DNA from 2 places in the Amycolatopsis sp. lyj-109 genome. Region 2 is predicted to be linked to the other one. Evidence: riboswitches for the same ligand, from Rfam matches in the RefSeq annotation. Region 2 holds a riboswitch; the other holds the start of a gene.
The links. Region 2 has a riboswitch for thiamine pyrophosphate ahead of thiC (phosphomethylpyrimidine synthase ThiC). Riboswitches for the same ligand answer to the same signal wherever they lie in the genome.

Region 1: linked by a shared signal. The riboswitch ahead of ACLJQF_RS07705 (thiamine ABC transporter substrate binding subunit) and the one ahead of thiC (phosphomethylpyrimidine synthase ThiC) in region 2 are both predicted to bind thiamine pyrophosphate.

Annotation. Positions count from the first base shown of each region.
Region 1 covers NZ_JAJPWR010000003.1:70,268-74,470, forward strand. The annotation lists gene ACLJQF_RS07700 (ABC transporter permease) at 1-745, opposite strand, end outside; gene ACLJQF_RS07705 (thiamine ABC transporter substrate binding subunit) at 829-1,878, opposite strand; TPP riboswitch at 1,901-2,007, opposite strand; gene ACLJQF_RS07710 (4a-hydroxytetrahydrobiopterin dehydratase) at 2,040-2,324, shown strand; gene ACLJQF_RS07715 (hypothetical protein) at 2,693-3,028, opposite strand; gene ACLJQF_RS07720 (hypothetical protein) at 3,031-3,498, opposite strand; gene ACLJQF_RS07725 (ArsR family transcriptional regulator) at 3,495-4,085, opposite strand.
Region 2 covers NZ_JAJPWR010000015.1:189,047-193,249, forward strand. The annotation lists gene ACLJQF_RS30900 (glycoside hydrolase family 15 protein) at 1-692, opposite strand, end outside; gene ACLJQF_RS30905 (S1C family serine protease) at 894-1,805, shown strand; TPP riboswitch at 1,844-1,965, shown strand; gene thiC (phosphomethylpyrimidine synthase ThiC) at 1,959-3,593, shown strand; gene thiD (bifunctional hydroxymethylpyrimidine kinase/phosphomethylpyrimidine kinase) at 3,590-4,203, shown strand, end outside.

The sequences.
Region 1 (4,203 bases), on a different contig from region 2:
CGCCGCGAGGACGTCGCGCCTGACCCGAGCCGATCCGGGCCCCCTCCTTGCGCCGCCGCGCCAGCCCGCCGAGCACCAGCGCGGCGACCACGGCCGTGAACTGGATCAGCGAAAGCGCCGCGGCCCCCGAGAGGTCGAGGAGGTCGACCGTGCGCAGGTAGATCTCGGTTTCCAGGGTCCGGTAGCGGGCACCGCCGAGGATGAGCACGACCCCGAAACTGGTGGCGCAGAACAGGAACACGACGGCCGCGGCGGACGCGATCGCCGGCGCCAGCGCGGGCAGCGTCACCGACCGGAAGGCCCGCCACGGCGACGCGCCGAGCGCCCGGGCCGCGTCGGTCGTCCGCGAATCCAGCCGCGCCCACAGCCCGGCGACGGTCCGCGCGACGACGGCGACGTTGAAGAAGGCGTTGGCCAGCACGATCGGCAGCACGCCACCGTCCGGCCACAGCGCCCGGAACGCCAGCCCGACGACCACGGTCGGCAGCACGAACGGCACCAGCACCAGCGTCCGCGCCAGGCCGACACCGGGCAGCCGCACCCGGGCCAGCAGGAACGCCACCGGCAGCCCGGCCAGCACCGCGACCAGCGTCGACGCGGCCGCGCTCGCGACCGTGAACCCGGCCAGCTGCCAGGTCCGCGCGTCTTTCAGGACCACTTCGAGCCCGCCCGCGGCGAACCCGCGGCTGATGATCGCCAGCACCGGCCAGGCGAAGAACACCACCAGGAAGCCGATCGGGGCCAGGCCGAGCAGTGCCAGGCCGAGCCCGCGGGCCGTCCGCGGCGGGGCTGTCGCTTTTCGGGGCGGAGTCCCGGATGGCACTGGTGTCACTGCACGAGCGTGCGCCATTCGCCGATCCACTTCTCGCGTCCGGCCTGCACCTGGTCCGCGGGCAGCGTCTGCGGCTTCTGCGGCAGCGGCGCGACCTGCGCCCAGCCCGCGGGCAGGTCGACGCCCTGGCGCGCCGGGTAGACGTACATGTTGGCCGCGACCGTCGCCTGGAACTGCTGGGACAGCAGAAAGTCGACGACCTTGCGCGCGTTCTCGACCTGCTTGCCGTTCGCCAGCACGCCGGCGTACTCGACCTGCCGGTAGCAGGTGTCGAGCAGCGCTTTGGTGCGCGGCTTCCCGTCGTCGCCGATCTCGGCGGCCGGCGACGACGCGTACGAGACGACGATCGGCCGCGGCCCCTTGCCGGACGAGCCGGAGAACTGCTTGGTGTACGCCTCTTCCCAGCCGCTGACCACCTTGACGCCGTTGGCCTTCAGCTTCGTCCAGTAGTCCTTCCAGCCGGCCTCGCCGTACTTGGCGACGGTGCCGAGGAGGAACGCCAGCCCGGGGGACGCCGTCGCCGGGTCCTCGGCGACCAGCAGGTCCTGGTACTTCGGGTCGGCCAGGTCGTCGTAGGTCTCCGGCGCGGGGATCCCCTTGGTGGTGAAGTAGTTCGTGTCGACGTTGACGCAGACGTCACCGACGTCGACCGCGGACAGCCGGTGCTCGGGGTCGACGGCGTAGCGCTGCGGCCCGCGGTCGGCCTCGGGGCTGGTGTAGGGCTCGAAGACGCCCTCGCTGAGCGCGCGTGAGGCGAAGGTGGAGTCAACGCCGAAGGCGACGTCGCCGATCGGGTTGGCCTTCGTCAGCACGAGCTTGTTGGTCAGCGATCCGGCGTCGCCCTGCTTGAGCACGGAAACCTTGATGCCCGACTGCTTCTGGAAGGCGTCGAGCACCTCCTGCGGCGCGAGGAAGGAATCGTGCGTCACGAGGGTGACGGTGGGCGTCTGCTGCGTACCACCGTCACCGTCCGACAGCGAGCACCCAGCGGCGACGGCGCTGACGGCGGCGATGGCCGTCGCGGCGCGCACAGCCCTGCGTTTCATCTACCCTCCTGCACTTCGCCGGACGCGGAGGGAAGGCCCTCCCGTCGCCGGCATGATCCGGTCAGGTGCGAACGGTCGCGGAGTGACCCGCCTCTCAGCCCGGCTGACCGGACTCCCGTGGCAACCGTGCAGCGTAGTCCAGGACGGACGACCATGGAGACATGACGGAAATCTTGAGCGACTCCGAGGCCGATCGTCTTCTGCGCACCGGCTGGACCCGGTCCGGCGCGGTCATCTCCCGCGAGGCGGAGCTGGCGAGCTTCCCCCAGGCGATCGAGGTGGTGGACCGCGTCGCGGTGCTCGCCGAAGCCGCCGACCACCACCCGGACATCGACATCCGCTGGCGCACGCTGACGTTCCGGCTCTCCACCCATTCGGCGGGCGGGCTGACGGCGAAGGACTTCGACCTGGCCGCGCAGATCGACTCGGTGCTCGATTCCGTGTGATCCCGGTTACGCTGAGTGCACCTTTGACCGGGTTCGACGTCTCTCGGTTACCGGAACCTTCGGGAGGGAGACACAGATGACTCAGGCAATCGTGGTCGGCACGGCAGCGTTCGCGGCAATGGTGGCGGCGGCCGGTGGGGTGCTCTGGTTCACCGCCCGCAACCGCCGTCACCTGGACGGCTGAGAGTTCGATCACAGCTGTTAACACGGGGCATGATCAGCGCGCTGTTCCTGCGGAAGCATCGGTTTTAAGCCCTAGGAAGCGCCATGAACAGCACCGCCGCCCTCACGCCCGCCCAGCGCGTCTGGATCAACACCCTCGCCCCCGCGGTGGTGCTGATCGTGATCGCCCTGCTGGGCCTGCTCGGCTAACGAATCCGGTCGGGCGGCGGAAATTCGACCGGCTTCTCGTCGGCCGTGGACCAGTACTCCAGACACGACAACCGGCCGTCATCGACGAACACGATGAGCCCGCCGTCCGGCACATCGGCTTCGGCCGCCACCGAGTTCTTCAGCTCCGCGCGCGGTATCGCGTCGTCCACCGCGAGGTCGATCGTGGGGCACCCGCAGCCGCACCGGCCGATCACCCGGGCCGTGGCGGCCTGCGCCCGCAGTTCCGCGGCACTGGGGAAGTCGGCCGCGAGCAGCGTGTCCAGGGCCGTCCGCTCGTTCGGCGTGAGCGGGCGGGCCGCAGCGTCGTCCACGATCAGTACCGGGACATGCTCGGGATCGTCTTCTCGGCGACCCCGATCAGATCTTCGACCTTCGCGACGTCGGCCGCCACGTCCTCGGCGGTGACCGAAGGCGCTTCGGAAGAGCGGTAAGCGACTTCGTTGCGCCGCACCCGCATCCGGTTGAAGGGCCGCAGAAGCGGCCCGAGCGGCGGATCGAGCTGCGCGAGAACCGCTTCGTAGACGGCGATGTGGCCACCGCGGCTCGTCGCGCGCAGGCCTTGGTTCTGCAGGACGGCCGCCAACGAACGCCGTGCGGCGTCATACGCCAGCGTGTAGGCGCCCTCTGGATCCGAGTCCAGCAGCTGCAGTGCCGAAGCGACGTGCGTGCGGGCCCGGCCCAGCTCCGCCTCCGCAGCCTCCCGCGAAGCCGGGACGGGTTCGAGGGAGCCGCGCGCGATGAGCGCGTCGATCGTGGCGCGGCCCTGGTTCCACCGGGTCATTCTGTCTCCTGATCGAGCTGCAGCGGAGCCAGCGGACGCTCACGCACGCTGGTGAGGAACGGATCCGAGCTGCTCGACGCCCACGCCGACGGCGAGATTCGGTGGACGTTGACTTCGCGCCCCAGCCGCCGCGACACGCCCTCGGCCAGGTCGAAGAGCTCGTCCGGATCGGGCGAACCGACGACGAGGACATCGACGTCACCCGGCGGCGGCCCCGGTTCGCCGCTGTAGCGCGCGGCCCAGGACCCGTAGATGTAGGCCTCGCGCACGCCCGCCACCCCGGACAGGGCCTCGGCGAGCAGCGGCAGCGGCCCGAAGGTGACCGAGAGGACCTCGCTCAACGGCCGGTAGAGCGGGGTATCGGTGCGGGCTTTGACGAGCCGGCTCCGGCCGACCCGCCGGTCTTCGAGGATGCCGCCGACGACGAGCCGTTCGACCTCGCGCAGCACGGTCGTCGCCGAGACACCGAAAGCCTTGGCGAGCTCGGTGATGTTGTACTCGCGCTCGGGGTGCAGCAGGACCAGCGCGAGCAGCTCACCCTGCATGCGCGAACGCAGGAGGGGCAGCAGGCTCGGCGAAGCTTTCATTGGGCGCAGTATATCCTGCGCCCAATGAAAGCAACAGTCAGTAGTTGACGCTCACGGAACGTGCGTCAGACGTTGAAGCGGAACTCGACCAGATTACCACGCCGTGAAACACTTGAAG
Region 2 (4,203 bases):
ACGACGTTGCCCTTGGTCGCGGTGTCGTACGTGGCGAGCTTGAAGGTCTTGGCGAGCTGCGTGTTCCCGTCGGACGCGCCCGCGTAGCCGACGCTGGTCTTCGTGAACGCGGGCTTCGCGGTGAGCGCGGCGGCGTTCGAGGCGTCCTGCGCGGTGACGGCGTCACGTGCGCGGGCGGCCGAGTCGTCGGAGCCGTCGTTGGTGAGGTCCGGGTCGGCGACCGCGTAGAGCTGGTAGGGCCGCCCGGTGAGGGACTGGAAGTCGACGTCGACCAGCACGGTCGTGGCGGCCGGGTCGGTGACGTAGGTCTTGCGGAGGCGCCAGCGGTGCTGGTCGTCGGTGCTGGTCTGCTCGTAAACCAAACTGTCGTCGTCGGTCCGCCGCACCTGCTGCGACTTCGCCGAGTAGTCGGTGACGGCGAAGCTGCGGCCGTCCGTGACGACGAAGTTCATCGAGCGGACGCTCGGTGTCGACAGGTCCGGGTAGTAGACCTCGGACAGCTGCCCGCCCTGGAGGGTGAACCAGACGTTGCTGGACCGGTCGTGCGCGGTCCCGAACCCGGTCTTGTTCGCGGGTAGCCAGCTGGGATGGGCCCCGGGCGTTCCGGGAGCCTCACCCTGCGCCGCCGCGGTCGCCGGGATCAGGCCGGTGACCAGCAGCCCGGCGAGGGCGCCGAAGATGAGTTTTCGCATATCAACCCCACAGAAGATCGCTTCTGCACCGTTACAGAAGCGACTTGGGAGTCTGCCGCCGATTCTTCACCGGCGCATGGTCCGATCCGGTGAACCACTGACCGTCACTGGTCCGGCCGCCGGTTCACGGACAGCGAACGGAGTTCCCGCCGAACCGGGCGCAGAATTGTATTACCTGCAACGGTGTAATCGGGGGCTGCCATGGACGAGGCGATGGACGCCTACTCGCGCGCGGTCAGCACCGTCGCGAAGACCGTCACCCCGCACGTCGCCGGGGTCCAGCTCGCGCGCGGCAGCGGCTCGGCCGTCGTCTTCGCCGAGGACGGGCACCTGCTCACCAACGCCCACGTCGTCAGCGACCACCGGCGCGGGGTCGCCACCTTCGCCGACGGCAGCGAGGTGCCCTTCGACGTCGTCGGGGCCGATCCGCTGTCCGATCTCGCCGTGCTGCGCGCCCGGGGCGCGACGCCGGCCGCCGCGGTGCTGGGCGACGCCGATCGGCTCGTCGTCGGGCAGCTCGTCGTCGCCGTCGGAAACCCGCTCGGGTTCTCCGGGACCGTCACCGCCGGGGTCGTCAGCGCGCTCGGGCGGGCGCTGCCGGTGCGGCAGGGGCGCACCACCCGCGTGATCGAGGACGTCATCCAGACCGACGCCGCGCTCAACCCCGGCAACTCCGGCGGCGCGCTCGCCGACTCCGCCGGCCGGGTCGTCGGCATCAACACCGCCGTCGCCGGGTTCGGCCTCGGGCTCGCCGTGCCGATCAACGCGACGACGCGGCGGATCATCGACACGCTCGTCGTCGAGGGCCGCGTGCGGCGGGCGTACCTCGGCGTCGTCGGGGTGCCCGCGCCGCTGCCGGACGACGTCGCCGGGCGCACCGGGCAGAACGCCGGACTGCGGGTGCACGAAGTCGTCGCCGGCGGTCCCGCCGACCGGGCGGGACTCAAGGCCGGCGACCTCGTGCTGACCGTCGGGCGCACCCGCGTGTCGGACGCCCAAGGCATCCAGCGGCAGCTGTTCGCGGAAGTGATCGGCACCGCACTGCCGATCACCGTGCTGCGCAACGGCGCCATGGTCGACGTCTACGCCACCCCGGCAGAGTTGGTCGGCTGACTTGAGTATCGCGCGTCGGCGTGGCATGGTCGGGGACACAACACCAACGCGGGAGCTCGCGCCATGGCGGGCTGAGAGGGTGACTTGCGTTTCGCAGGCGTCACCGACCGCATGAACCTGACCGGGTAATGCCGGCGTAGGGAGTGAAAGTCGTTGACGACGCTGGAAAACAAGGACGTCTCCGTGACCACGGGACCGATCACCGGCTCGCACAAGGCGTACAACCAGACCGAATCCGGGCTCCGCGTCCCCGTCCGGCGGATCGATCTCTCCAACGGTGAGCAGTTCGACGTCTACGACACCTCTGGCCCGTACACGGACCCGGAGGTCGAGATCGACGTCCACAGTGGACTTCACCGGCTGCGCGCCGGCTGGGCCGACGGACGTGAGCACAACACCCAGCTCGGGTGGGCCAAACAGGGCGTCATCACCCGGGAAATGGAGTACATCGCCGCCAGGGAACGGGTTTCGCCCGAATTCGTGCGCGACGAGGTCGCCCGCGGCCGCGCGGTGATCCCGGCCAACCGGAAGCACCCCGAGGCCGAGCCGATGATCATCGGCAAGAACTTCCTGGTGAAGATCAACGCCAACATGGGCAATTCGGCCGTCTGGTCGTCGGTCGAGGAAGAGGTCGACAAGATGGTGTGGGCGACCCGCTGGGGTGCCGACACGATCATGGACCTCTCCACCGGCAAGCGGATCCACGAAACGCGGGAGTGGATCATCCGCAACTCGCCGGTACCGGTCGGCACCGTGCCGATCTACCAGGCGCTGGAAAAGGTCGACGGCGAACCGGAAAAGCTGTCGTGGGAGGTGTACCGCGACACCATCATCGAGCAGTGCGAACAGGGTGTCGACTACGTCACCGTGCACGCCGGCGTGCTGCTGCGCTACATCCCGCTGACCGCGCGGCGCGTCACCGGCATCGTCAGCCGCGGCGGCTCGATCATGGCCGCGTGGTGCCTGGCGCACCACCAGGAGTCCTTTTTGTACACGCACTTCGAGGAACTCTGCGAGATCCTCCGGCAGTACGACGTCACGTTCTCCCTCGGCGACGGCCTACGCCCCGGCTCGATCGCCGATGCCAACGACCGCGCCCAGTTCGCCGAGCTGGAGACCCTCGGTGAGCTGACGCACATCGCGCGTTCGCACGACGTCCAGGTGATGATCGAGGGCCCCGGCCACGTGCCGATGCACAAGATCAAGGAAAACGTGGAGCTCGAGGAAAAGCTCTGCGGTGAAGCACCGTTCTACACCCTCGGCCCGCTCGCGACGGACATCGCGCCGGCGTACGACCACATCACGTCGGCCATCGGCGCGGCGCAGATCGGCTGGTACGGCACGGCGATGCTGTGTTACGTGACGCCGAAGGAGCACCTCGGCCTGCCCAACCGCGACGACGTCAAGACCGGCGTCATCACGTACAAGATCGCCGCGCACGCCGCGGATCTGGCCAAGGGGCACAAGTACGCGCAGGAATGGGACGACGAGCTGTCGAAGGCGCGGTTCGAGTTCCGCTGGAACGACCAGTTCAACCTGTCGCTGGACCCGGACACCGCGCGTTCGTTCCACGACGAAACCCTGCCCGCCGAGCCGGCCAAGACCGCGCACTTCTGCTCGATGTGCGGCCCGAAGTTCTGCTCGATGCGGATCACGCAGGACGTCCGCAAGTACGCGGAGGAACACGGACTGTCCACTGTGGAGGCCATCGAGGCCGGCATGGCTTCGAAGTCGGCGGAGTTCTCCGAGTCCGGCGGCAAGGTCTACCTGCCCGTGGTGGGGCAATGACCCCACGGACCGCCCTCACCATCGCCGGCTCGGACTCCGGCGGTGGTGCGGGCATCCAGGCCGACCTGCGGACGTTCTTCGCGCACGGAGTGCACGGACTGGTCGCGCTGACCGCGGTCACCGTGCAGAACTCGTTGGGCGTGCAGGGTTTCACAGAGATACCCGCCGACGTGGTCACGGCGCAGATCAAGGCGGTGGCGTCGGACATGGGCGTCGACGCGGCCAAGACGGGCATGCTGGCGACGGCGGAGATCATCCGCGCGGTCGCGAAGACCCTGGACGAGGTCGGGCCTTTCCCGTTCGTGGTCGACCCGGTGGCGGCGTCGATGACGGGACACGCCCTGCTGCGCGAGGACGCACTGGAGGCGATCCGCACGGAGCTGTTCCCCCGGGCGACGCTGATCACGCCGAATCTCGACGAAGTCCGGCTGCTGACGGGTGTTTCCGTGGTCGACGCGGCTTCGCAGCGGACCGCCGCCGAGGCCCTGCTGGAGTTCGGCTCGCAGTGGGTCCTGGTCAAGGGCGGCCACATGCAGGGGACGACCGAGTGCGTCGACCTGCTCTCGGACGGCCGTGAGTACATCTCCCTCAGCGGCCCGCGCTACGAGAC